Regions from separate parts of the Rahnella sp. ChDrAdgB13 genome, predicted to be linked through region 4. Evidence: predicted binding sites of a transcription regulator. Region 4 holds the regulator's gene; each other region holds the start of a gene.

Region 1 (4,214 bases), on a different contig from region 4:
GAATGGCTCTTGCATGCGGCCATCGATTTTACGGTTGATTACTTTAGGACGGGAAACCGCCAGCTCGAAACCTTCACGACGCATGTTTTCGATCAGAACCGACAGGTGAAGTTCACCACGGCCTGAAACACGGAATGCATCAGCATCTTCAGTTTCTTCAACACGCAATGCTACGTTGTGCACCAGTTCTTTGTTCAGACGGTCAAGGATCTGACGTGAAGTCACATACTTACCTTCTTTACCACAGAACGGAGAGGTGTTAACGCAGAAGTACATGGTAACGGTTGGTTCATCAACGCTCAGCGCTGGCAGAGCTTCAACATTTGCCGGGTCACAGATAGTGTCGGAAATGTTCAGCTCACCCAAACCGGTGATCGCGATGATATCGCCAGCTTCAGCAACGGTCGCTTCGATACGCTCAAGACCCATGTGGGTCAGAACTTTACCGACTTTACCGTTACGGGTTTTACCTTCGCTGTCGATCACAGTGATCTGCTGGTTAGGTTTAACAGTACCGCGTTTGATACGACCGATGCCGATGACGCCAACATAGTTGTTGTAGTCCAGCTGAGAGATTTGCATCTGGAAAGGTGCTTCCATCTCAACTTGTGGCGGAGATACGTGGTCAACAATCGCCTGGTACAGCGGGGTCATGTCTTCGGCCATATCGTTATGGTCGTTACCCGCGATACCCATCAGTGCAGATGCATAGATGATTGGGAAATCGAGTTGTTCGTCAGTTGCGTCCAGGTTTACGAACAGGTCAAAGACCTGATCAACAACCCAGTCAGGACGCGCGCCAGGGCGGTCAACTTTGTTGATTACCACGATCGGCTTCAGACCATTAGCGAATGCTTTTTTGGTCACGAAACGGGTTTGCGGCATTGGGCCATCCATTGCATCCACAACCAGCAGCACCGAGTCGACCATTGACATCACACGCTCTACCTCACCGCCGAAGTCGGCGTGTCCTGGGGTATCCACGATGTTGATGCGGTAGTCTTTCCAATTAATGGCGGTGTTTTTTGCGAGGATGGTAATCCCACGCTCTTTCTCCAAATCGTTGGAGTCCATTACGCGTTCGGTAGCTTCTACACGTTCTCCGAAAGTACCGGATTGTTGCAGCAGCTTGTCGACCAAGGTGGTTTTACCATGGTCAACGTGGGCAATAATGGCGATGTTACGCAAATTTTCGATCACAGCTTTGCCTCAGGCATTAGAAATAGCGCGCTATTGTACACGTATTAAGCGAGGTTCTAAACAAGATCACAAGGATCTTGTTGAAACAACTTGTGGATGGCTACTTTGTGATCCCTTTCACGGTGCAAAAGAACCCTTGAACCATTATGACGCACCTTTTTGGTGCCTTGCATCTCACGATTAGCACCATTGTAGTGCATAAATTCCGTTATGGTGCATACTTATCGAGTGCAAAAGCCCTGTAAAATGGCGTTGTTTGCATTTTCTCAAAGTTGGCACACTTTTCGCTAATAGTTTTTAGAGTAAAAATTTTTTAGGGTAAAAAGTTTTTACTGGGTGAAAGAGTCTGACCAGACAAATAATAGTGCTGTTTAGGCCACACGCCAGTTCAAGTAAAGCTGTTATTTCCAACTAAAGACCAAAAATGGTTATTCGTTCCACGACGATAATGAGAAATTCGGGAGAACTAGTATGTCCGCTGAACACGTTTTGACGATGCTGAATGAGCATGAAGTGAAATTCGTAGATTTACGTTTCACAGATACCAAAGGCAAAGAACAGCACGTCACCATTCCTGCACACCAGGTTAGCGCTGACTTCTTCGAAGAAGGCAAAATGTTTGATGGCTCTTCAATCGGTGGCTGGAAAGGCATTAACGAATCTGACATGGTTTTGATGCCAGATGCGAGCACTGCTGTTCTTGACCCGTTCTACGAAGAAACCACGCTGATCATTCGTTGCGACATCCTTGAGCCAACTACGCTGCAAGGTTATGACCGCGACCCTCGTTCTACTGCAAAACGTGCAGAAGATTTCCTGCGCTCTTCTGGTATCGCGGACACCGTTCTGTTCGGGCCAGAGCCAGAGTTCTTCCTGTTTGATGATGTGCGCTTCGGCAGCAGCATCTCCGGTTCCCACGTTGCTATCGATGATATCGAAGGCGCATGGAACTCAAGCACCAAATACGAAGGTGGCAACAAAGGTCACCGTCCTGCTGTGAAAGGCGGTTACTTCCCGGTTCCTCCGGTCGACTCCTCCCAGGATCTGCGTTCAACCATGTGTCTGACCATGGAAGAAATGGGTCTGGTTGTTGAAGCTCACCACCACGAAGTAGCAACTGCTGGCCAGAACGAAGTGGCAACCCGCTTCAACACGCTGACCAAAAAAGCTGACGAAATCCAAATCTACAAATACGTGGTTCACAACGTGGCTCACGCATTTGGAAAAACTGCGACCTTCATGCCAAAACCAATGTTTGGCGATAACGGTTCCGGTATGCACTGCCACATGTCTCTGTCCAAGAACGGTAACAACCTGTTCGCTGGCGACAAATACGGCGGCCTGTCTGAAATGGCACTGTTCTACATCGGCGGTATCATCAAGCACGCTAAAGCAATCAATGCCTACGCTAACCCGACAACCAACTCCTACAAGCGTTTGGTCCCGGGCTACGAAGCACCCGTGATGCTGGCGTATTCTGCGCGTAACCGTTCTGCCTCTATCCGTATTCCACACGTATCCAGCCCTAAAGCCATGCGTATCGAAGCACGCTTCCCTGATCCAGCGGCTAACCCATACCTGGCGTTTGCTGCACTGATGATGGCCGGCCTGGACGGTATCATCAACAAGATCCACCCTGGCGACGCGATGGATAAAAACCTGTATGACCTGCCACCGGAAGAAGAAGCAGAAATTCCAAAAGTTGCAGGTTCACTGGAAGAAGCTCTGAACGCACTGAACGAAGACCGCGAGTTCCTGACCCGTGGCGGCGTGTTCACTGATGACGCTATCGATGCTTACATCGGTCTGCGTAAAGAAGAAATGGATCGTGTGCGTATGACTCCGCACCCTGTTGAGTTCGAACTGTACTACAGCGTTTAATTTCTGATTAAACCCTGAACTCAGCGCCAGCTGTTGATCTGGCGCTGAGCGTAATACCCGACTGATGGCCTGGTTGTAACAAAGCCTTTAGCGTCAAAATTAAGTAAGACGATTTTATTTGTTGCCGTGGAAACTTTCAGCCCATCTCCGGATGGGCTTTTTTCTCCACACTCTTTCCTGCTTAACCCCTCTGGCCCGTGATTTCGCCGGGTAGCGAGATAAAATGCACCAATCAGGTGCGGGAGACTGCGGTATGGCAACTGGCAAGCTGCCCGATGCTGGGCAGATCCTGAATTCCTTAATCAACAGCGTTCTGTTATTGGACGACGAATTGGCTGTGCATTACGCCAATCCAGCCGCTCAGCAGTTACTGGCGCAAAGTTCCCGCAAACTCTTTGGTACCCCTTTGCCGGAACTGGTGGGATATTTTTCGCTCAATATCGACTTAATGCGTGAAAGTCTGACAGCCGGACAGGGCTTTACAGACAGCGAAGTGACTCTGGTTGTCGATGGCCGCGCGCACGTACTTTCACTGACTGCGCAGATGCTGCCGGAAGGTTTTATTCTGGTCGAACTGGCGCCGATGGATAATCAGCGACGCCTCAGTCAGGAACAGTTGCAGCATGCTCAACAGGTTGCAGCACGGGATTTGATCCGCGGCCTGGCCCATGAAATCAAAAACCCGCTTGGCGGGCTGCGTGGTGCCGCCCAGTTATTATCCAGAGCACTGCCCGATCCGGCTCTGCTGGAATACACCAAAGTCATTATTGAGCAGGCCGACCGTCTGCGTAATCTGGTTGATCGCCTGCTGGGGCCACAACGCCCAAGCCAGCACGTCACACAAAGCATTCATCAGGTTGCCGAACGTGTTTGCCAGCTGGTGTCGATGGAAAAACCGGATAACGTTCAGCTGGTCAGAGACTATGACCCGAGCCTGCCAGAACTGGCGCACGATCCGGATCAGATTGAACAGATTTTGCTGAACATCACCCGCAACGCATTGCAGGCGCTCGGGGACGAAGGCGGCACAATTACTTTGCGCACACGCACGGCTTTCCAGATTACGTTACACGGCGTGCGTTATCGTCTGGTGGCCCGTATCGATATTGAAGATGACGGCCCTGGCGTACCGG
Region 2 (4,214 bases), on a different contig from region 4:
GGCGACGTCCGGTGACGGACGCGGGGTAATGCGATCCACCATCGTGTTCGGGCTGCGGGTGTGATTTTTTACCCAGTCGCTGATGTCGTGTTGCTGGCGCAGGGCCAGAAATTGCAGCAGACCGTGACGGAAACGTTCGCCGTTATGGCGAAGATTATCGCAGTTCAGCAGGGTGATATCGCCACCCTTAAGCGCAATCCGACGCGCCAGAATATGGCCGATGGCACCATAAATCGTGCGGCATCCGCCCTGCAAATCAGCCTGAATATCAGCATTTTGCTGGTCGAGATTGAACTGGTTATCAAGGTAATAACCGCCTTCGGTCACGGTAAAGGAAATCACTCTGATGTGCGGATCTGTCCCCTGAGCCACCAGCGCGGCCAGTTCGTTATCCCACGCAATGATTTTCTGAATGGAAGTGATGGTTTCATATTCACGCTCACCCTGCGGAGTGACAGTTTCCAGCACGTATTTACCGCCCTGCGCCTGCAACGCGTTCAGCAGCGGAACGCCATCTTCGCGAATGTTACCCAGTGCGATTGACCAGCTGTTATCTCCCTTCGCCAGTAAGCGGTGCAGATACCATGCCTGATGGGCCCGGTGGAAAGAGCCGCTGCCGATATGCAGCCAGACAGACGATTGCGGTTGGTGAGCATTTTTCATCAGATTCTCCACAAAGTGATTATTGATTTGATGTGAGCTTAAGCCCTTTTAGTGGGCTTTTGCTCGATTGCGGTTAATCTAATGGAATATTTGCCCGTTAAATGGGCTTTAGCTCACACATTTCGTGGAGCGATGTATTTAGCGATCACAGGAAGAGGCGAAAAACGATAAAATCTCGCCACTGAAAACACCGGCTGGAATGCGCGCATGAGTAAGAACGACAAGAAAATGGATCTGGCTGCCCGGGCGGCGTGGATGTATTACGTCGCCGGGCAAACCCAACATGAAATCGCCGAAGCCTTAGGCGTTTCGCGGCAGGTCGCCCAGCGGCTGGTAGCCAGCGCGATCGATAACGGGCTGGTCAGCGTTCACATTTCCCATTCGGTGGGGCGCTGTATGGAACTGGCGGCGCAATTACAAAAGCGTTTCGGGCTGGATATTTGCCAGGTGGTGCCGGGGCAGGGTATGACGCCGTCGGGCATCAGCCACGCCATTGCGGTGGCGGGAGCGCAAGTGATGACGCAGTTTATCCGCAGCGATGAACCGATGATTATCGGCGTGGGTTCCGGGAGAACGCTGAAAGCGGCCATCGACGAACTGGCGGATATAGAAAGACCGCAGCACAGCAGCGTTTCGCTGATTGGCGCGATTGCGTCGGACGGCTCCTGTACCCGTTACGACGTGCCGCTGCTGATGGCGCAAAAAACACAGGGGCGCTATTTCATCCTGCCTGCACCCCTGTTTGCCGACGGCGAAGACGATCGCGCGATGTGGTGCAATCATCGTATCTACCGCACGGTCAGTGAAAAGGCCAGTCAGGCCAACGTGACGTTTATCGGTATCGGCACCATTGAACCGGGGTGCCCGCTGCACAAGGACGGATTTATCAGTCTGGAAGAAGTGGAAAAACTCGCGAAAAGCGGGGCCGTGGGAGAAGTGCTCGGGCACTTTATGGGACAGGACGGACAGCGCATCGACAGTGTGCTGAATTCGCGCCTCACCAGCGTCGGACCGCATCCGCATGATGATCAACCGGTGATCGCGCTGGCCGGTGGCGCAGATAAGCAGATTGCTATCCGCGCCGCCCTCGAAGGTCGCTGGATCAACGGGCTTGTCACCGATGAGTCCTGCGCGCAGGCGTTGCTGGTTTAACCCTACTTCTTCACAATCCCCGCGATATCATTGGTGTTCATCAGATGATAATCGCCGTTCATGTCGGTATAGCTGGTCATACCGGTATCGCGGTCGCGATCCGGTTCGCCATGGGCGAAAAGCTGATCGCCGGCTTTGGTATTGATCACGTAATCGCCGGCGCAACCCGTCAATGTCAGCGCCAGAACCACAGCCATCAGGCAGGATAATTTCTTCATTGTTCAGTAGTTTCCCGTTGCAATCATCTGCCCGCATTACAAAACAACCTGCCGCAAGAAGCAAAGGATAAAAATGTCACCAGGCGTAATTGTGTGAACGGAGTGACTGATTTATCACGGCTCATTTTGGTGCACGCCGTTTCGCTATCCTCATTTTCTTCGCTTTTTAGCACCAGCCCAGTGCGGTGTGATCCCGTCGTCGTTTCTGTCAGTTGCCCGTAACGCGGGCTGAGCGCTATCTATACTCACAGAACCCGACACATTCTCAGGGCATTGGAAACACTGGCAGATATTTTGCTTATGTTTCTTACCTTTGATTAAACCTCGGGAAACCTTTCGTCTTTTGGCGTCAGCCGTGAATTTCAAAATCAAGCTTCAGAATTTTCTTTTTAGTTCAGGTTTCTACTCAAACACAGTGCTAAGGATCATGACGATGTCGATGAAATTTATGAAAAGTCCGCTCTCTTTGTTGCTGGCCGGTTGTCTGGTTACCGCTTTCTCCGCGCGTGCGGATATTTTGATTGGCGTTGCGGGTCCGTTTACCGGGCCGAATGCGACTTACGGTGATCAGTACTGGCACGGGGCCACGCAGGCTGCCGAAGACATTAATGCCGCAGGCGGGATTAATGGCGAGAAAATTAAACTGGTCCAGGGCGATGACGCCTGCGAACCGAAACAGGCGGTGGCGGTGGCTAACCGTTTAGTCGATCAGGATAAAGTGCAGGCCGTGGTCGGACATTTCTGTTCTTCCTCCACCATGCCTGCCTCCGAGGTGTATAACGACGCCGGAATTATCGCCATCACGCCGGGCTCCACCAACCCGCAAATCACCGAACGCGGCATGAGTGACATGTTCCGCATGTGTGGCCGTGACGACCAGCAAGGATTAGTGGCGAGCGATTACATCATCGATAAACTGAAAGCCAAAAAAGTGGTCATCATCCACGATAAAGATACCTACGGTCAGGGTCTGGCGGACGCCACCAAAGCGGCGCTCAACAAACGTGGCGTGAAAGAGGTGATGTATGAAGGCCTGTCGCGCGGAGAAAAAGACTTCAACGCGCTGGTGACAAAAATCAGTGCGCAGAAACCAGATGTGGTGTTCTTCGGCGGCTGCCATCCGGAAGCCGGTCCGTTAGTCCGCCAGATGCGTGAGCAGGGCGTTCAGGCGACCTTCTTCTCCGGCGACTGTATCGTTAACGAAGAAATGGTGACCGCAGCCGGCGGCCCGCAATACACCAACGGTATTCTGATGACCTTCGGTAAAGACCCGCGTCTGATCCCAGACGGCAAAGCCGTTATCGATAAATTCCGCGCCGGAAAATTTGAACCGGAAGGTTATACCCTCTATTCCTACGCGTCCGTTCAGGCCATTGCTGCCGCATTCAAAGCCACAGGCGGCAGCGATTCCGCCAAAGCCAGTGCCTGGCTGAAAGCCAACAGCGTCGATACCGTCATGGGTAAAAAATCCTGGGACAGTAAAGGCGACCTGAAAGTCTCTGATTACGTCGTATATAAATGGGATGACAAAGGCAAATATCAGGAAGTGAAAGAATAAAGCTGTTTGATTTGCCATTTTGAACCCGTGTCAGACCGCGCCTTAGCCAGGCGCGGTCACAAAAAGAGACAGCGTATTTATGGATTCTTTCTTCCTGCAACAACTGTTTAATGGCATCACGCTCGGTGCGGTTTACGGTCTCATCGCCATCGGCTACACCATGGTTTACGGCATTATCGGCATGATCAACTTTGCTCACGGCGAAGTGTATATGATTTCCGCCTACCTCTGCGCCATCGCGCTGGCGTTGCTTTCCTTCTTCGGGTTGCACTCCTTTCCGCTGCTGATCCTCGGCACGCTGGTGTTCACCATCGTGGTCACCGGCGTCTATGGCTGGGCGATTGAGCGCATTGCGTATAAACCGCTGCGAAACTCCACACGCCTTGCGCCGCTGATTTCGGCCATCGGTATGTCACTGATTTTGCAGAACTACGCACAAATCAGTCAGGGGCCGCGACAGCAGGGGATCCCGACCATGCTGGACGGTGCCATCCGTTTTCATATCGGCGAAAGCTTTGTCCAGATGACCTACACCAAGCTGTTCATTCTGGTGGCCTCGCTTCTCGGAATGCTGGTGCTGTCGTGGATTATCAGTAATACCAAGCTCGGTCGCATGTGTCGTG
Region 3 (4,214 bases), on a different contig from region 4:
ACGACGAAATGGCCGCCGCGGCTTACATGAACCGCGTCATTGAAAAAGAAATCATGCGTGCGCCCGATCAGTATCTCTGGCTGCACCGCCGCTTCAAAACGCGACCGGCGGGAACACCTTCGCTTTATCGATAGCCGCAAACGCAATAAGATATCAGGCCCGGTGCCCCCGCATCGGGCTTTTTCTTTGAGAAACCTTCAACTCGAGATACCTCTTCTTATGGCTAAAAAAACCGATGCGACACCTTCCATCTTTGATCACCTCAAAGATGACGACAGCTTCGATCTGTGGGGCCGTTCAGGCCTCAGCACAGCGCTCAATAAGCCAAACCGAAAGCACCGGACAATGAGCAGATTGCCGCCGCGCGTAAACTTATTAAAGGCAGTAAAACGCAGGCCGAATGAAGATGTAAAACCGCGCCTGGCGAACCCACCTCGCGTGGGTTTTTTAATGTCTTTCGTACCGACAAAATGCCTGATGAGAATTTTTCAAACGACAATGTAATGACATTTCTGTAACCTCTCTTTTTACCTGCCCTGGAGAGAAGTGATGAAAAACTCTGTACGTCTGGCGCTGGCCGGAGACTACCACTCCGCGATCACTGCCCACCAAGCCATTCCCCTTGCCATCGACCTCGCAGCACAAAATTTCAGCATTGAAATCCACGCCGACTGGATCGCAACCGACACAATCACCCCTGAAATTCTCAAGAATTACGATGCCTTCTGGTGTGTGCCCGGCAGCCCGTACCGCTCAACCGAAGGTGCGCTGAGTGCCATCCGTTTTGCGCGGGAAAATCGCAAACCGTTTCTGGGAACCTGTGGAGGATTCCAGCACGCCATCATTGAATACGCGCGAAATGTGATGGACTGGCAGGATGCCGGACACGGCGAAACCGACACCGAAGGCCGTCTGGTCATCAGCGCGCTGTCATGTGAAATGGTGGAAGTCAAAAGCGAAATTACCTTTGTGCCGGGCAGTATTCCGGCGCGCGCTTACGGCAAGCTGGAAGTGGAAGAAGGCTACCATTGCCGCTATGGCATCAATACTGAGTTTCAGGCCGCGCTGGACGCACAGCCACTGAAAATGGTCGGTCACGATGCCACCGGCGAAGTTCGCGCTATCGAATTACCCGGTCATCCATTTTTTGTCGCGACCTTGTTTCAGCCGGAGCGCGCCGCACTAAAAGGTCAGCTTCCGCCACTGGTAGCTGCACTGATAAAGTCCCTGCTCTGAGTCATTCCTTTTCTAAATGTCTCTCAGGCCATCCGGTCTGAGGGATTTACTCACCGTTTTGCCTCATTTTTTTACCAAATATGTCACCGCATTTCTCTTACCTTCAAAGACCGCGATCTGCACTCCAATATTGAAATAATCCGCACCCTTTTAAAGCAGTCACATTGACCGCGCACTCAAACAGGGCAATAAATTTTATAACGCCCGTCAATGTTACTGTGCAATTCCAGTGCGTGACTTGATTGATCGGGCGTTTTCCATGTTGGCACTCCCTTTGCAAAGACAGGTGCAGAGGGCATTGCCCCATAAACAGACAGGGTGCTCCGGCACTCACACAATAATAATTCTCAGTTTTGTCTCACAGGACGCTTTATGAAAAAAATATTGCTCTCAACGCTGATTGCCGCAGCAAGCTTCGTGACACTGGCTGGTCAGGCCCACGCAGGTGCCACTCTGGATGCTGTTAAAAAGAAAGGATTTGTTCAATGCGGTATCAGCGACGGCCTGCCAGGTTTCTCCTACGCTGACTCCAAAGGCAAATTCACCGGTATCGACGTTGACGTCTGTCGCGCGGTGGCTGCTGCCGTATTTGGTGATTCTGAGAAAGTGAAATACACCCCGCTGACCGCAAAAGAGCGTTTCACCGCCCTGCAGTCTGGCGAAGTGGACATCCTGTCACGTAATACCACCTGGACCTCTTCCCGCGACGCGGGCATGGGCATGATTTTCGCCGGCGTAAACTATTACGACGGTATCGGCTTCCTGACACACCAGAAAGCCGGTCTGAAAAGCGCGAAAGAATTGGATGGCGCAACCGTCTGCCTGCAAGCCGGTACGGATACTGAACTGAACGTAGCCGATTACTTCAAAGCCAACAAAATGACCTACACTCCGGTCACCTTCGACCGTTCAGATGAAAGCGCCAAAGCGCTGGACTCCGGCCGTTGCGATACCCTGGCTTCCGACCAGTCCCAGCTGTACGCACTGCGTATCAAACTGGGCAAACCGGATGACTTCATCGTTCTGCCAGAAGTCATTTCTAAAGAACCTCTGGGGCCGGTTGTTCGTCGTGGCGACGAAGACTGGCTGGCTATCGTGCGCTGGTCTCTGTTCGCGATGCTCAACGCCGAAGAAATGGGCGTCACCTCTGCCAACGTCGATCAGCTGGCAGCCAATCCAACCACGCCTGACATGAGCAACCTGCTGGGCAAAACCGGCACTTATGGCGCTGACCTGAAAGTGCCAAATGACTGGGTAGTGAAAATCGTTAAACAGGTCGGCAACTACGGCGAAAGCTTCGAGCGTAACGTCGGTCAGGGCAGCGAGCTGAAAATCAAGCGTGGTCAGAACGCATTGTGGAATAAAGGCGGCATCCAGTACGCACCACCTGTCCGCTAAATATCCTTTCTACAAGAAGTTGAAAAGTGTTTAAGGAAGCTGAAGCACCGGTCGTTCCCCGGTGCTTCACTTCCCCTGTTTTACCTGCAGGTCGAGGTTAAAATGTCGCAACGCCCAACCGGAAAAGTCTCGTTCTCGCTGACCAACCCAGCGGTACGTGCCTGGATTTACCAAATTTTCGCGGTGGTGTTGCTGGTAGCCTGTCTGGGTTACCTGCTCCACAACACCATTACCAATCTGACTACACGAGGGATCACCTCGGGATTTGCCTTTCTTGAAAAAGGTGCCGGTTTCGGCATTGTTCAGCATCTTATCGACTACCAGGAAGGCGACACTTACGCCCGCGTTTTTGTTATCGGTCTGCTGAATACGCTGCTGGTTTCCGCACTGTGTATCGTTTTTGCTTCGATTCTCGGGTTCATTATCGGGTTAGGACGTCTTTCCGATAACTGGCTGATCCGTAAAGTGTCGACGGTCTACATCGAGACTTTCCGTAATATTCCCCCGCTGCTGCAAATCTTCTTCTGGTATTTCGCCGTACTGCGTAACCTGCCTGGCCCGCGTCAGAGCCTGAACGCATTTGATCTGGCGTTCGTCAGCAACCGCGGCCTGTATTTGCCGTCACCGGAACTGGCACCCGGCAGCCTGGCGGGCTTTATCGCCCTGCTGCTGGCCATTTTCGGCATCGTCGCGCTGCAACGTTACAACCATTTCCGCCAGATCCACACCGGACGCGTCTGGCATATCTGGCCGTGGGCGATTGTCATGCTGGTTGTCTTTCCGGCGCTGGCGCACCTGATTTTCGGGCCAGCCCTGCACTGGGATATTCCTGCACTGCGCGGTTTTAACTTCCGTGGCGGCATGGTGCTTATTCCGGAACTGGCGGCGTTAACGCTGGCGCTGTCGGTCTACACCTCGACATTTATCGCCGAAGTGATCCGCTCCGGCATTCAGTCTGTTTCGCACGGTCAGCATGAAGCCGCCCGTTCGCTCGGCCTGCCGAATCCGGTCACGCTGCGCCAGGTGATTTTGCCGCAGGCGATGCGGGTGATCATCCCGCCGCTGACCAGCCAGTATCTGAATATCGTGAAAAACTCCTCTCTGGCGGCCGCAATTGGCTATCCGGATATGGTGTCGTTATTCGCCGGTACGGTGCTCAATCAGACCGGTCAGGCGATTGAAACCATTGCCATCACGATGTCGGTTTACCTGATCATCAGTCTGGTGATTTCGTTCCTGATGAATATTTACAACCGGCGTATCGCGCTGGTCGAGCGTTAAGGGAAACCCATGACGATGACAACTCTTCCTCCCGGAGTCAGAGCCGTGAAGCCCGGTACGCCACTGGGAACCGCCGTGCTCTGGGCGCGTAAAAACCTGTTCTCCAGCTGGTTTAACAGCCTGCTGACGCTGTTTTGTTTATGGCTGATGTGGCTGGTGATCCCTCCGCTGCTGAACTGGGTGATTTTCCAGGCCAACTGGGTCGGGACCGCAAGAACGGACTGCACCAAAGCCGGAGCCTGCTGGGTATTTATCCACGCACGTTTCGGGCAATTCATGTACGGGCTGTATCCGTTTGA
Region 4 (4,214 bases):
CGGCATGAAAATGCGCGGTAATCTGCGTGATAAGACAGCACAGCTGATCGAAAAGGTAACGACCTCTTATGAAATTCAAAGCAAAAAATAAAATCCGTGATCTCCTGATCGTCAGCTCGTTGTTAGCCGTGAGCATTCCGGCGTTCGCCTTAAAAGATGACACAACGAAACCGATCACCATTGATTCCGCCAATCAGGCGCTGGATGTGAACACCAACACGGCCACCTTCACCGGTAACGTCGTAGTCAATCAAGGCACTATTCAGGTGAAAGCCGATAAAGTTGTCGTGATCCGTCCTCAGGGCGTATCCGGCAAAGAAGTGGTGGAAGGTTACGGCAATCCGGTGACGTTTTACCAGATGCAGGACAACGGCAAGCCGGTAAAAGGCCATGCGCAGAAAGTCCGCTATGAAGTGGAAAACGATCTCGTGACCCTGACCGGTAACGCATACCTCGAACAGCTCGACAGCAACGTGAAAGGCGACCGTATTACCTATCTGGTGCAGAAACAGCAAATGGAAGCCTTCAGTGATAAAGGCAACCGCGTGACGACCGTTCTGGTTCCTTCGCAGCTGCAACAAAAAACGCCTGCCGCGGGCGGCCAGCCGACCCAAAAGAGTAACTGATATTTTATGGCAAAATTAATCGCAGAGAATCTGGCAAAAGCCTACAAAGGCCGCAAGGTTGTAGAAGATGTCAGCCTGATGGTGAACTCCGGCGAAATCGTCGGATTGCTGGGGCCAAACGGTGCGGGTAAAACCACCACCTTCTACATGGTCGTCGGGATTGTGCAACGTGATGCGGGCCGTATCATCGTTGACGATGAAGACATCAGCCTTTTGCCATTGCATACCCGCGCCCGTCGCGGCATTGGCTATCTTCCGCAGGAAGCCTCCATCTTCCGTCGTCTCAGCGTGTTTGATAACCTGATGGCCGTACTGCAGATCCGCGATGATCTGAACAAAGAACAGCGTAACGATCGCGCTAATGAACTGATGGAAGAGTTCCATATTTCTCATTTGCGCGATAACCTCGGTCAGTCCTTGTCCGGTGGTGAACGTCGCCGTGTTGAGATTGCCCGCGCACTGGCAGCGAATCCCAAGTTTATCCTGCTGGATGAACCTTTCGCCGGCGTTGACCCGATTTCCGTCATCGACATCAAAAAAATCATTGAGCATTTGCGTGACAGCGGCCTCGGCGTACTGATCACTGACCACAACGTTCGCGAAACGCTCGACGTTTGTGAGCGTGCCTATATCGTCAGTCAGGGGAAATTGATCGCCCACGGCACGCCAGCCGACATTCTTGCTGATGAACAGGTTAAACGCGTTTATCTTGGTGAAGAATTCCGTCTGTGATCTGTGCCGCCGGAACCGTGCCCGTTTCGACGTAAAGTCTGACGGGAGGTCTCTGACAGAAGTTACTCAGTTTGTAATCAACGGAAATAAAACCAAGATATGAAGCAAGGTTTGCAACTAAGACTCAGCCAACAACTGGCAATGACTCCTCAGTTACAACAGGCCATCCGCCTGTTGCAACTGTCCACGCTTGAGCTCCAACAGGAGATCCAACTCGCGCTGGAGAGCAACCCTCTGCTGGAACAAACCGACCTTCATGATGAAATCGATTCGGTAGAAGCCACCGACAACGAAGCGTTAGATACCCGCGAAGCGCTCGAGCAGAAAGACATGCCCGAAGAGTTGCCGCTGGACGCCACCTGGGACGAGATTTATACCGCGGGCACGCCTTCCGGCACCGGCAACGATTACAGCGACGACGAGCTGCCAATTTATCAGGGTGAAACCACGCAGACGCTTCAGGATTACCTGATGTGGCAGGTGGAACTGACGCCGTTTTCCGACACCGATGCCGCGATTGCCACGTCCATTGTCGACGCGGTAGACGATACCGGTTATCTGACCGTTTCCCTTGACGACATCCTCGAAAGTATCGGTGACGACAACGTCAGCATGGACGAAGTGGAAGCCGTTTTAAAACGTGTGCAGCGTTTTGATCCGGTTGGTGTGGCGGCGCGTGACCTGCGTGATTGCCTGCTGATCCAGCTTTCACAGTACGCCACAGATACGCCTTTCATCACCGAAGCGCGCCTGATTATCAGCGAACATCTGGATTTGCTGGCGAACCATGATTTCCGCGCACTTATGCGTTCAACCCGGCTAAAAGAAGATACACTGAAAGGAGCGATGCTTCTGATTCAGTCTCTTGATCCGCGTCCGGGACAATCGATCAACACCGGTGAATCCGAGTACGTGATCCCCGATGTGCTGGTGCGAAAAGTGTCAGGTGTCTGGACGGTAGAACTGAATTCCGACAGCATTCCGCGTCTTAAGATTAACCAGCAGTACGCCGCGATGGGCAATTCCGCGCGCAGCGACAGCGACGGGCAATTTATCCGCAGCAACCTGCAGGAAGCCAAGTGGTTAATCAAAAGCCTGGAAAGCCGTAATGACACGCTGTTGAAAGTCACGCGCTGTATCGTTGAGCAGCAGCAGGCGTTCTTTGAACTGGGTGAAGAATTTATGAAGCCTATGGTGCTGGCCGATATCGCCAGCGCCGTAGAAATGCACGAATCGACGATTTCACGCGTGACGACGCAGAAGTTTCTGCACAGCCCGCGTGGAATTTTCGAACTGAAGTATTTCTTTTCCAGCCATGTCAGTACAGACAGCGGCGGCGAGGCATCGTCAACCGCGATCCGGGCGCTGGTGAAGAAATTAATCGCAGCGGAGAATCCTGTAAAACCGCTCAGTGACAGTAAGTTAGCCACCCTCCTTTCCGATCAGGGAATTATGGTGGCACGACGAACCGTCGCCAAATACCGAGAGTCTTTGTCCATCCCGCCCTCAAACCAACGTAAACAGTTAGTTTGACCTCAACAGAGAAGGAAGACATTATGCAGCTCAACATTACCGGACATCACATTGAGATCACGGATCCCCTGAGAGAATTCATCACGTCGAAGCTGGCTAAGCTTGAACAGTATTTCGACCGGATAAATCAGGTGTATGTGGTGTTGAGCGTTGAAAAGGTGCAGAAAGTAGCGGAAGCCACTTTGCATGTGAACGGAGGCGAGTTGCATGCCACCTCGGAGCATCAGGATATGTACGCGGCAATTGACGGCCTGGTTGATAAACTGGCTCGTCAGTTGAACAAGCACAAAGACAAACTGAAACAGCACTGACATTCATGTAGCCAACCCTGTGCTACAAACCTTCGGGCATCGGCTTGTGACCTTCGGGAAACGAGCCGATATAGCTTTAAGGGTGAAACAGCGCCAAAGTGAAGATGACATGATTAACGATACTGCAATGCAATTAACGTCGGTGCTTAATGCCGAATGCACCAAAAGCGGCGTTCATTGCGCCAGCAAAAAACGCGCACTGGAAATCATCAGTGAGCTGGCGGCCAAACAGCTAAATTTATCACCGCAGGTGATTTTTGACGCCATTTTGACCCGTGAACGCATGGGCAGCACCGGGATCGGTGCCGGGATCGCTATTCCGCACGGAAAGCTGGAAGAAGACACTTTACGTGCCGTCGGGGTGTTCATTCAGCTTGAACAGCCGATCGCTTTTGACGCTATCGATAATCAGCCTGTGGATTTGCTTTTTGCCTTGCTGGTTCCGGCAGATCAATGTAAAACCCATTTACATACCTTGTCTTTAGTCGCCAAAAAGCTGGCGGATAAAGGGGTGTGTCGTCGTCTGCGCGGAGCGCAAAGTGACGAAGAACTGTTCCAGATAATGACTGAAAACGAATAAATTACTGATTCCCGGTTGCGCGCCGGGAAAATGAATTCTGAACACTGAATGCCAGGGGAGTGACACCATGGTGCTGATGATTGTCAGCGGCCGTTCCGGTTCCGGGAAGTCGGTTGCCCTAAGGGCATTGGAAGACATGGGTTTTTACTGTGTGGATAACCTGCCGGTGGTGTTGTTGCCGCAGCTCGCCCAGACACTTGTTGAACGCAATACGTCTGCGGCCGTCAGCATTGACGTTCGCAACATGCCAGAAACACCGGAAGTTTATGAGCATGCGATGTCACAGCTGCCGGAAAGCTTCTCGCCACAGCTGCTGTTCCTCGACGCTGACCGTAATACCCTGATCCGCCGTTACAGCGACACCCGTCGTCTGCACCCGCTCTCCAGCAAAAACCTGTCCCTTGAAAGTGCAATCGATGAAGAAGCCGATTT

What was found. The regulator sigma-54, encoded in region 4, starts transcription at its own class of promoters, with help from an activator protein. The targets are predictions, from matches to a motif close to GTTGGCACANNTTTCGCTNT.
Region 1: glnA (glutamate--ammonia ligase) is a predicted target of sigma-54. The motif match lies at 1,472-1,491, and genes of this name have one in related genera.
Region 2: J8X26_RS25130 (branched-chain amino acid ABC transporter substrate-binding protein) is a predicted target of sigma-54. The motif match lies at 2,315-2,334, and genes of this name have one in related genera.
Region 3: J8X26_RS03575 (amino acid ABC transporter substrate-binding protein) is a predicted target of sigma-54. The motif match lies at 1,498-1,517, and genes of this name have one in related genera.

Annotation. Positions count from the first base shown of each region.
Region 1 is NZ_JAEMGT010000088.1:22,367-26,580, forward strand. Features, by position in the region: gene typA (ribosome-dependent GTPase TypA) at 1-1,200, opposite strand, end outside; gene glnA (glutamate--ammonia ligase) at 1,672-3,081, shown strand; gene glnL (nitrogen regulation protein NR(II)) at 3,335-4,214, shown strand, end outside.
Region 2 is NZ_JAEMGT010000144.1:18,267-22,480, reverse strand. Features, by position in the region: gene dalD (D-arabinitol 4-dehydrogenase) at 1-663, opposite strand, end outside; gene J8X26_RS25140 (sugar-binding transcriptional regulator) at 871-1,815, shown strand; gene J8X26_RS25135 (YgdI/YgdR family lipoprotein) at 1,818-2,033, opposite strand; gene J8X26_RS25130 (branched-chain amino acid ABC transporter substrate-binding protein) at 2,467-3,591, shown strand; gene J8X26_RS25125 (branched-chain amino acid ABC transporter permease LivH) at 3,671-4,214, shown strand, end outside.
Region 3 is NZ_JAEMGT010000008.1:1,970-6,183, forward strand. Features, by position in the region: gene lpxP (kdo(2)-lipid IV(A) palmitoleoyltransferase) at 1-134, shown strand, start outside; gene J8X26_RS27605 (hypothetical protein) at 220-504, shown strand; gene J8X26_RS03570 (CTP synthase) at 550-1,236, shown strand; gene J8X26_RS03575 (amino acid ABC transporter substrate-binding protein) at 1,609-2,634, shown strand; gene J8X26_RS03580 (amino acid ABC transporter permease) at 2,737-3,915, shown strand; gene J8X26_RS03585 (amino acid ABC transporter permease) at 3,925-4,214, shown strand, end outside.
Region 4 is NZ_JAEMGT010000035.1:56,176-60,389, reverse strand. Features, by position in the region: gene lptC (LPS export ABC transporter periplasmic protein LptC) at 1-91, shown strand, start outside; gene lptA (lipopolysaccharide ABC transporter substrate-binding protein LptA) at 69-626, shown strand; gene lptB (LPS export ABC transporter ATP-binding protein) at 633-1,358, shown strand; gene rpoN (RNA polymerase factor sigma-54) at 1,458-2,891, shown strand; gene hpf (ribosome hibernation promoting factor) at 2,915-3,202, shown strand; gene ptsN (PTS IIA-like nitrogen regulatory protein PtsN) at 3,312-3,782, shown strand; gene rapZ (RNase adapter RapZ) at 3,850-4,214, shown strand, end outside.